DNA from 2 places in the Lachnoclostridium sp. genome. Region 1 is predicted to be linked to the other one. Evidence: predicted binding sites of a transcription regulator. Region 1 holds the regulator's gene; the other holds the start of a gene.
The links. The regulator Rex, encoded in region 1, represses fermentation and respiration genes when NADH is low (regulators of the CRP and FNR family bind a similar motif). The targets are predictions, from matches to a motif close to ATTGTTAANTANTTAACAAT.
Positions count from the first base shown of each region.

Region 2: a site for Rex is predicted at 4,429-4,448, ahead of pflB (formate C-acetyltransferase). Genes of this name have one in related genera too.

Region 1 is NZ_DAMADT010000005.1:48,818-54,275, reverse strand. Features, by position in the region: gene RTP52_RS05360 (ABC-F family ATP-binding cassette domain-containing protein) at 1-1,673, opposite strand, end outside; gene RTP52_RS05355 (redox-sensing transcriptional repressor Rex) at 2,326-2,973, shown strand; gene RTP52_RS05350 (hypothetical protein) at 2,970-3,743, shown strand; gene acpS (holo-ACP synthase) at 3,768-4,127, shown strand; gene RTP52_RS05340 (NAD(P)H-hydrate dehydratase) at 4,332-5,458, shown strand, end outside.
Region 2 is NZ_DAMADT010000052.1:286-5,743, reverse strand. Features, by position in the region: gene RTP52_RS19710 (prepilin peptidase) at 1-420, opposite strand, end outside; gene pflA (pyruvate formate-lyase-activating protein) at 608-1,363, opposite strand; gene grcA3 (autonomous glycyl radical cofactor GrcA3) at 1,709-1,945, opposite strand; gene RTP52_RS19695 (hypothetical protein) at 2,052-2,255, opposite strand; gene pflB (formate C-acetyltransferase) at 2,273-4,318, opposite strand; partial or broken gene RTP52_RS19685 (DUF1846 domain-containing protein) at 4,931-5,458, shown strand, end outside.

The DNA of each region.
Region 1 (5,458 bases):
CCATCTAAAACATTATTGTTAGCGTCAGAATTAGATCCATATTTATTACCAAAGGCTCTCCATTCCATCTCTGGTTTCTTCTCAAGATAATAATCATAATTACCAAGATAATTTAAGAAAGTCTGATTGGTTAGGTCAAGAATTCTGGTTGCAGTACGATTAATAAAATAACGGTCGTGGGATACATAAAGTACCGTACCGGTATAATTGTTAATCGCATTTTCTAATATTTCCTTTGAGGTAATATCAAGGTGGTTGGTAGGCTCGTCCATGATAAGGAAGTTCGCATCGGATAGCATAAGCTTTGCTAGAGATACGCGGCCACGCTCTCCACCACTGATATCTTTAATTAATTTAAATACATCATCGCCGGTAAATAAAAATGCAGCAAGGATATTACGTACTTTTGTGTTATCCATATTTGGATACGTATCTTGAATCTCGTCAAAGATTGTTTTTTCCATATTAAGAACATGATGTTCCTGATCATAGTAGCCAACAAAAACCTTTGCACCAAGTTTAACGTCTCCTGCATCGGCATTTATAATCTGATTAACTATTTTTAATATGGTTGTTTTACCGGTACCGTTATTACCGATAATTGCTACTTTTTCACCACGTTTTATTTCAAAATTCAGTTGGTCAAACAGTGTTAGAGAACCATAGGATTTTTGCAGATCAGTTACAGTTAGTACGTCATTGCCACTTATTATATTTGGTTCAAGGGCTATATGCATTTTATCATTAACGGTAACTGGTTTATCCAGGCGATCTATTTTATCCAACATCTTCTCGCGGCTTTCCGCGCGCTTTATGGATTTTTCACGATTGAAGGAACGAAGCTTTGCTATGACCTCTTCTTGATGTTTAATTTCACGCTGTTGATTTAAGTAATGACGAATCATGGTTTCACGAAGTTGCTCTTTTTTCATTGCATAGTCAGAATAATTTCCTTCGAACATGGTTGCCTTTGTGTTATCTAACTCTACAACCTTAGTAACTACTTTATTAAGGAAGTAACGGTCATGGGCGATTACAACAACGGCTCCGGAGTAATTTACTAAGAAGGTTTCTAACCAAGCAATAGATTCCATATCAAGGTGATTGGTAGGCTCATCCAAGAAGATGATATCTGGTGTGCTTAGGAGAAGTTTACCAAGGGCCACACGGGTTTTTTGTCCACCAGAAAGTGTTGATACTTTTTTGTTAAAATCTTCCTCCGTAAAGCCAAGGCCTTTTAGTACACCAATTACTTCACTTTGGTAGGCATATCCATTCTTCAATTCAAAATCATGTGTTAGTCTTGAATAGGAAGAAAGCATCCGTTCTAATTCTGCACCGGTAGCTGATTTCATATCTACTTCAAGACGGCGAATTGTTTCTTCCATTTTAATAATATCAGATTTTATTGCTAAAACTTCTTCATATATAGTACTATCTGTGGACAGGTCCTGATGTTGGGCAAGATATCCGACAGTTGCACCTTTTGCAAAGATAATCTCTCCTTCATCAGCAGTTAGTTCTCCCATGATGATTTTAATTAAGGTAGATTTTCCTGCACCATTAATTCCTACAATAGCTACTTTTTCGCGCTCATTTACATGGAAAGCGATTTTATCTAATATTGGAGTCGTTCCAAAGCTTTTACTAATATTTTTACATGCTAGTATCATGATGTATCCTCACACTTCTGAAAGGAAGCTGCATAAGAGCTTCACAAATAATATATTTATCAGAAGTTTGCTTTGTAAACTTCTGATAAAAGGTGCGTACTTTGCACCGTCAATCCGATTAATAGAACATGTTTTTTGTTCTGATAAAAGGTGCGTACTTAGCACCGTCAATTCGATTATCAAAACATGTTTTTTGTTCTGAGAAAAGGTGCGCACTTAGCACCGTCAATTCGATTATCAGAACAAGTTTTTTGTTCTGATAATATATAAGAAAAAGTACATTATATGAGTTTCCTTGTCATACACAAGAAAAAACACGATTTACAAACTTTTCCTTGTTAATAATTAAGCAAAATGAAGATTTTATATACTTCAATTTGCATGATAAGAAGACGATATTTCTTCACACTTTCTTAACACCTACAAATCCCATGAATAGAAGTGTATTGCAGGCGCATATTAACTGTAGATTATTCTAACATACGTAGTATACTTCGTCAAATCATTGACAGGTTATTCACAATTTACTATAATATTTATAATTGAAACACATCCTATCTGTGTATAATCTGTTGTAATACCAGGGTTACAATCTTATGAATACGGGGTGTAAGAATAGGAAAACCTGGAAGGAGAAAGATGGAGGGTTAGCATGTACGATAAAACAATTTCATCAGCGGTAATCAAGCGTCTTCCAAGATACTATCGTTATCTTGGAGAATTATTAGAGAATGATGTTGTGCGTATCTCTTCGAAAGAGTTAAGCGAGAAGATGAATGTAACGGCATCACAGATCCGTCAGGATCTAAATAACTTTGGCGGTTTTGGTCAACAAGGATATGGTTATAATGTAGAATATCTTTATACCGAAATTGGCAAAATACTTGGTCTGGATAAGAAATATAATGTTATTATTATTGGAGCTGGTAATTTGGGTCAAGCGCTTGCAAATTATACAGATTTTGAGAGAAGAGGATTTTATATCTGTGGAATTTTTGATGTGAATCCTAGATTGATAGGACTATCCATTCGCGGAATTGAAATCCGATTAGTTGATGAGCTAGAAGAATTTATGAAAAATAATACAGTCAATATAGCAGCACTTACGATACCGAAAGCAAAAGCACCACAGGTTGCGGCAGATTTAGTTCAACTTGGTGTACGTGCAATATGGAATTTCGCACCAACAGATTTAAATTTACCAAAAGATGTTATGGTTGAAAATGTTCACTTGGCAGAAAGCCTTATGAGACTGTCCTATAATTTAAAAGCGGCAGAAGAATCGGGGGAGAGTATTTGAGATTAGGAAAACGTTTTGGCGACAAATCGGAACCAAAGACCAAGTCATTAGGTGATTTGGACGATTTAGACGATGATTTTGATCTTGAGTTTGAAAATTTGAAAGTATCAAGTTCTATAGAACCTTCAAGGACGGAACCAAGATATGTGAAAGAAAATCGTAGTAAAGTATTCTCAGAAATGAGTCTTCGCCAAACCTTTCGAAATCGAAAGATTCCAATTGTAACACTAGATGAACGCTTTATCAATTTATTCCCAGAGGAAAAGATGTCTGGGGTGCAACTAAGGTTACGGGATGAACTTGTCGAATTGATGAAAGATCAGAGCAGAGTCTTAGAAGATATCAAAGGTTTGAAACGATATAAGTCTCAACTGATGCAGGAAATTGTGGAGAACATGGAAGTGGATCATACACCGCTTGGTAAACTAAAAGGAAGAAAATTGTCCAAAAATCAAAAACTTATCGAAGATATTAATCAGAAGTTATTGATTGCAGAGGACAAACTCGAAAAATTACCAAGTGAAATAGCTGCAAAAAATGAAGAATTGATGCTAGAGAGCTTACAGCGTTGTTATAATAATATTTATGATGAAAATTTAAGAAAAAAAGCCTTAACAGATGAAATCATGGAGATGGAAGTAAAGCTACGAAATTTGAAGAAGCAAAAACTTGAAATAGAGAAAGATTATCGTGGGACTTATACATATCTCTATGAAATGCTAGGGACTGAGATGATGCGCAAAATTGATGAAGAACAAGATTTACTATAATTAATCAGAGTGGAGTTTCTTATCATGATTTTTGGTATTGGCACGGATATGATAGAAATTAACCGTGTAGTGAAAGCCTGCGAACGGAAGGCATTCTTTACGAAGATTTTTACGGAGCAGGAACAGAAGCTGCTTCTTTCGGATATTCGAAAGGCAGCTTCTAATTTTGCTGTCAAAGAAGCGGTAGTAAAAATGTTTGGAACAGGCTTTCGTGCAATTGCACCGAATGAAATTGAAGTACTTCGCGATAATCTTGGGAAACCTTATGTAAATCTATATGGAAATGCTGAACTTTTGGCGAAGGAACATAATGTCGTTAGGATTCATGTCTCTATTACAAATACGAAGGAATTAGTTAGTGCTTATGTAATAGGAGAAGTGTGAAGTGTGAGAAGAAGTTCTAGGGCACCTCAATACGGTGCCGAAGAACTTCTAAATCTCACACAGAAGTTTGTGCCTGCGTAATCCTCGGCGCAAACTTCCAGCCTACTACTAAATAATTATATTTAACATAGCTTACTGAGCAGGCATGATTACAAGTGTGTTTGTGTCCCAGATTTGCAGGATTGCTAAAGAATGGAGGTTCTTATGCGGTATGCACTAGATGCAGTGCAGATGAAAAACTTAGATAAGATGACAATCGAGCAGATTGGAATTCCAGCAATGGTTCTCATGGAGCGTGCTGCACTTTATGTGGCGGAACAAGTGAAAGAACATGCAAAACAGACCGATAAGATTATCGCGGTTTGTGGAACCGGCAACAATGGCGGTGATGGGATTGCAGCTGCTCGTATTTTACATTTATGGGGTTATAACGTAACCATAGGAGTCATCGGTGAATTTGAGAAGTTTTCGAAAGAATGTAGAGAACAGTGGAAGATTGCGAAAAATTTAGGGTTATCCATCCGTACCGAATGGGAGATAGCAGAATATAATATAGTAATTGACGGTATCTTTGGTATTGGCCTTAGCAAACCAGTGGGTGGTGAATATGCGAAGGTAATCAAAAGTATTAATCAAAGCGACTGTTACGTGGTTTCGGTTGATATACCGTCTGGTGTTAATGCAAGTGATGGGCAAGTCTTTTGTTGTGCAGTAAAAGCAAACGAAACGGTTACTTTTGGGGAACAAAAACTTGGACTTTTGCTTTACCCTGGGGCTACTTATGCTGGGAAGGTTCATATCGCAGATATCGGATTTGCAAAGGAAAAACTGGACAGTCTTACCTATACTTACTATGAAGCTGCTGATTTAGATAAACTACCAGAAAGAATGGCATATTCTAACAAAGGAAGCTATGGTAGGGTACTTGTGATTGCTGGAACAGAAAACATGACTGGTGCAGCTTATTTTAGTGCGGCAGCAGCATATCATATGGGTGCAGGTTTAGTAAAAATTCTTACAGCAAAGAAAGCAATTCCTGTGCTTCAGGGGATGCTTCCTGAAGCATTGTTTGCAGCCTATGATGAGGAGAATAGTGAGGAACAGATTAAGAAAGCATTGGAGTTTGCAACTGTAATTGTTATTGGTCCAGGGCTATCGACAGAGGATATGGCTAAGAAATTATTGCTTAAAGTGTGTAAGGAAGCAAGAGTGCCACTTATTGTAGATGCAGATGGAATTAATTTACTGGCTAAGTTAGCAGATGAAATGATACCCGAAGTATCAGAGATGACAGATGAAGTAGAACGTTTCCATCAACGAATACACCATAT
Region 2 (5,458 bases), on a different contig from region 1:
ATCCACAATCTCTCGAATTAATCCTATTACAAATAAATAGACATTGATCCCAAACGGTATCTCAAATGTCCGCCAATCAATCACACTAAGTACGAGAAGTCCAGAAATCATCAAGCAATACAATATGCTTTTAACAGGGTCATCTACCAATAAAAATGTCACTACCCACAGGCTTCCATTTAGAATTTCCACAAAAGGATATTGCAACGATACTTTTTCCCTACAATATCTGCACCTACCACCTAAGAAGATGTAGGAAAACATCGGTATTAAATCTCTTGCCTGAAGTGCAGTCCCACACTTCATGCAATGAGACCTGGTTATGACGATGTTATCTTGTCTTGGAATGCGGTAGATGCAGACATTTAGGAAGCTACCAATAACAATACCGTAGAGAAAGATTCGTATGTAGATTATCATGCAGTAGACTCCCTTATAATAGAATAATAATATATTCTGCAGAAATTTTACCATCTTTTATTATAGTTATTGTAAAAACAGTTTTATCTTACTTTTGTATATATCACCATTTAGTACCAAGGTTTTCTATGGTAACTAACAGCTTCGTGGACTGCCCTCTGCGAATGCAAAGGGCAGCATAACACATCTAACTTAAGGTAGATTTCCGCTTATTGATTGCTTCTTTTCGTGCCTTTAGAATAATATTTCTAATATTAACCGCATCCTCCACTTTCATATCCGGTACTCCCTCTAATGGATATTTCATGTTCATTGCTTCATATTTACTTTTTCCCATCGTATGATAAGGAAGTACATCCAAAGCTTTTAAGGATGTTAATTCTGCTAAAAACTCTCCAAGCTGTATTAGTTCTTTAGAATCATCGGTTAGCTCAGGTACTGCAACAAATCGTATCCAAAGCGTAACCTTTTGATCTGAGAGAAATCTCGCAAATTCTAAGATGTTTGCATTATCATGTCCTGTCAATTCTTTATGCTTCATCGCATCCATCTGCTTTATATCTAACATTACTAAGTCTGTTACCTTTAGCAAAGGTAAGTACTTTTCTTTATCCGCTGGTCGAAATGTAATACCTGACGTATCAATGCAGGTATGAATTCCTTTCTTCGTCGCCTCTTCAAATAATTCTGTGACAAACTCAAGCTGAAGTAAAGGTTCTCCACCTGTTACTGTAATTCCTCCGCCTTTTAAAAATTCCTTATAAGAATCATATTCTTTTAGAATATCTTCTACCGAGCGAAGTGTACCTCCATTTACCTCCCAAGTATCCGGGTTATGGCAATACTTGCATCTCATAGGACATCCTTGTAAAAATACGACAAAGCGGATACCAGGTCCATCTACTGTTCCAAATGATTCTGTTGAATGAACTTTTCCTAACATAGTTCCTCCGTTCTTCCCTCATTGGTAAAAATCTGTAAACTAGTAAAATATGACTAGATACAATATACCAATTTATGGAATTTTAGTCAATGACACCTTCTGCTATTCATTGCTATTTTTTGAGTAAAAATTTGATAATATCATATTATTTGTTCTAATACTTCAATTTCAAAAAGGAGCCTACTACCTCCATGCATTAATTGAGCCAGCAAGCTGTCTCACTTGTCATGAATAAAAGGTAGCAAACTCCTATCGACTTAACGCTACATATTTTTATTTTTCATAAAAGTGATGGGAGTTCACTTTTACTCATAAATATAAATCACTTACATGGATATAAATCACTTACATCGACTGATGGAATGTTCTTGAAATAACATCATCCTGCTGCTCTTTCGTAAGTTTCGTAAAGTTTACAGCATAACCAGAAACACGTACAGTAAGCTGTGGATAATTTTCAGGATGAGCCTGAGCATCTAATAAAGTCTCTTTTGTGAACACATTCACATTTAAGTGATGTCCACCTTTCTCTACATAACCATCTAATAATGATACTAAATTTTCTACTTGTTGATTCGACATATTAATAACCATCCCTTTCCGTGACCTGCTAACTTTAGCTGCAGGTATTAATCTAGAAATATCTATAGAAAATTCCAAAAGGAACTAATTTTAAAGATCTTTCTTATTAGTCATCAATCCCTTGATGCAATGTCGGAACCTGACATGCGACGTTTCCACCTTGACAATCTGCACTGATGGACGTTTTATCTATCCGGTCCGCTGCCATAAATTTAGAATCTTCTACCGTTATATTCATATGCCCACCGCCGCCTTCGACAAATTGGTCAAGCATAGCAACCAGTTCATTTATTCTTTCTTGCTCCGTCATGTCGGATCCTTCCTTTCTTAGTTATCAGACATATCATCTAAATCTAAGTCTCCAGCAAATAACACATCATTCTTACCTAATGCACCCGGTACAATGGAGAACGTATTCGAAATACCATCCTGCGCATCACGGAATGGAAGCTTTGCTACCGAAGCTAGGGATGCTGCAGCACCATGAGTATCACGACGATGCATTGGGTTAGCACCAGGTGCTAATGGTTCACCCTTCTTACGTCCGTCTGGAGTATTACCTGTCTTCTTACCATAAACAACATTAGAAGTAATTGTTAAAATTGACATGGTTGGGAATCCATCACGATAAGTGTGATGCTTACGAATCATGTTCATAAAGTCATGCACTAACTGTACAGCAATATCGTCCACTCGATCATCATTGTTACCGTACTTTGGATAATCTCCTTCGATTTCGTAATCTGTTACGATACCATTCTCATCACGAATTACTTTTACCTTAGCATACTTAATTGCACTTAGAGAGTCTGCTACTACAGAAAGACCTGCAATACCAGTTGCAAAGTAACGCTTTACTTCACGGTCATGAAGTGCCATTTGAATTCTTTCGTAACTGTATTTGTCATGCATGTAGTGGATTACATTTAACGTATTTACATAAAGCTCTGCAAGCCACTCCATCATATCTTTATATTTTGACACTACGTCCTCGTAATTAAGGTATTCACCCTCAACTGGACGGTACTTTGGACCAACTTGAATCTTAAGAACTTCATCTACACCACCATTGATTGCATAAAGAAGGCACTTAGCAAGATTTGCACGAGCTCCAAAGAACTGCATCTCTTTACCAATTTTCATAGAGGATACACAACAAGCAATTGCATAATCATCACCATGAGTTGGACGCATGATATCATCATTTTCGTACTGAATAGATGAGGATTTAATTGACATCTTTCCACAATATTCTTTAAATAATCTTGGTAGTCTAGTTGACCATAAAACTGTCATGTTTGGTTCTGGAGCAGTTCCAAGGGTATCTAATGTATGAAGGTAACGGAAGGATGTCTTTGTTACCATATGTCGTCCATCCGTACCAATACCAGCGATACTCTCTGTTACCCAAGTAGGGTCACCGGAAAATAGGGCATTGTATTCTGGCGTTCTAGCAAACTTCACTAGACGAAGTTTCATAATAAAATGATCGATATATTCTTGTGCTTCTTCTTCTGTAATTACTCCATTATCTAAATCTCTCTGGATATAAATATCAAGGAATGTAGAAGTACGGCCTAAGCTCATTGCCGCACCGTTTTGCTCTTTTACAGCTGCAAGATATCCAAAGTAAAGCCACTGAATAGCTTCCTTTGCATTTGTAGCTGGTTTCGTAATATCGTAACCATAGATTTCACCAAGCTTTGCTAATTCTTTTAATGCACGAATTTGTTCTGCTAATTCTTCTCTTAATCGAATATTATCACTTGTCATTCTCTTTAAGGAAGTTGTAAGTTGTTCTTTTTTGTCTTCAATAAGTAAATCTGTACCGTAAAGTGCTACTCGACGGTAATCGCCAATAATTCTACCTCTACCATAAGCATCTGGCAAACCAGTAATGATTGCTGATTTTCTGGCGAGTTTCATTTCATCAGTATAAGCATCAAATACGCCTTGATTATGTGTCTTGCGGTAATCTGTAAAAATACGTACTACCTCATCATCTACTTCATATCCATATTCATGGCAAGCACTCTGTGCCATACGAATACCACCAAAGACCTGAAGTGATCTCTTAAATGGCTTGTCGGTCTGAAAACCAACTATTGTTTCAATATCTTTATCTAAATAGCCAGGGCCGTGAGAAACTATAGTAGATACAACCTTGGTGTCCATATCAAGGACTCCACCTTTCTCTCTTTCCTGCTTTGATAGCTCCATAACCTGAGCCCAAAGTTTTTTGGTGGCTTCGGTTGCTTCTGCTAAAAAGGATTCATCTCCATCATACATTGTATAATTGTTCTGTATGAAATCTCGAACATTTACTGAAGTGCTCCATCTACCTTGTTTAAAACCTTCCCATTCATGTTTCATAACTGAAGTCATCATTATCCCTCCTTACGCTGATACAGCTGTGTGGATAAACTCGGGAGCAAGCAAAATATTACGTAAAGCTTGACCAGTAAACCACAACATATTGATTTGTCGTTAAAAAATAGACAATATATTGTAAAAAAATCTATTTATGTTCTTCGAGATTATTATATACAAAATAGCAATGATTATCAATATTGAAAAATATAGAAAATAGAATACTATTATTCTATCGGATTATACTAATATACCAAAAACAAATATTTTTTTAAGAAAAATGGCAACTCTTTTGGGTTGAGTACTGTATTTTCCTGTGCTATAATAGTCGTGTTTGGGTTTTATAGACCCATTTTGTTGTATTTTTAGAAATGTTTTCATTTCATGGCAAGGAAAAGAACATGAAACATGTTTTTTCTTGTCATGACTAAGAAAAAATAGCAAAGCTTGCTTTTTTGAAGGCATTTAAAACAGAAAGTGCTTATTTTTCAGCCTTTCTGATGAATAACAAGAGGGTAGCAATCAACATGCTATCATTAATCCATAAAAGTGGGATTTACTTCTCTTGTCAAAATAAAAATGTATTAGGATAAATTAAAGAAGGGACGGTAACACATGAAAGTCGGATTTGACAATCAAAAGTATTTAAAGATGCAATCGGAGCATATTCGGGAAAGGATCAGTAAGTTTGATAACAAACTTTATCTGGAGTTTGGAGGTAAACTATTTGATGATTATCACGCATCCCGAGTATTACCAGGTTTTGAACCAGACAGTAAACTAAAGATGCTTCTGGAATTAAAAGATCAGGCAGAGATTGTAATCGTAATTAGTGCCATTGATATAGAAAAGAGTAAGGTTCGAGGAGATTTAGGAATTACTTACGATTTGGATGTACTCCGACTTATTGACGCTTTCCATAGCAAGGGATTATATGTTGGTAGTGTAACTATCACTCAGTATTCTGGCCAAAGCAGTGCGAATCTTTTTAAATCAAAACTAGAAGCATTGGGAGTTAAAGTGTACCTTCACTATATTATTCCCGGTTATCCAAACAATATCTCACTGATTTTAAGTGAAGATGGTTATGGTAAAAATGATTTCATTCAAACAACAAGACCACTTGTAGTAATTACAGCTCCA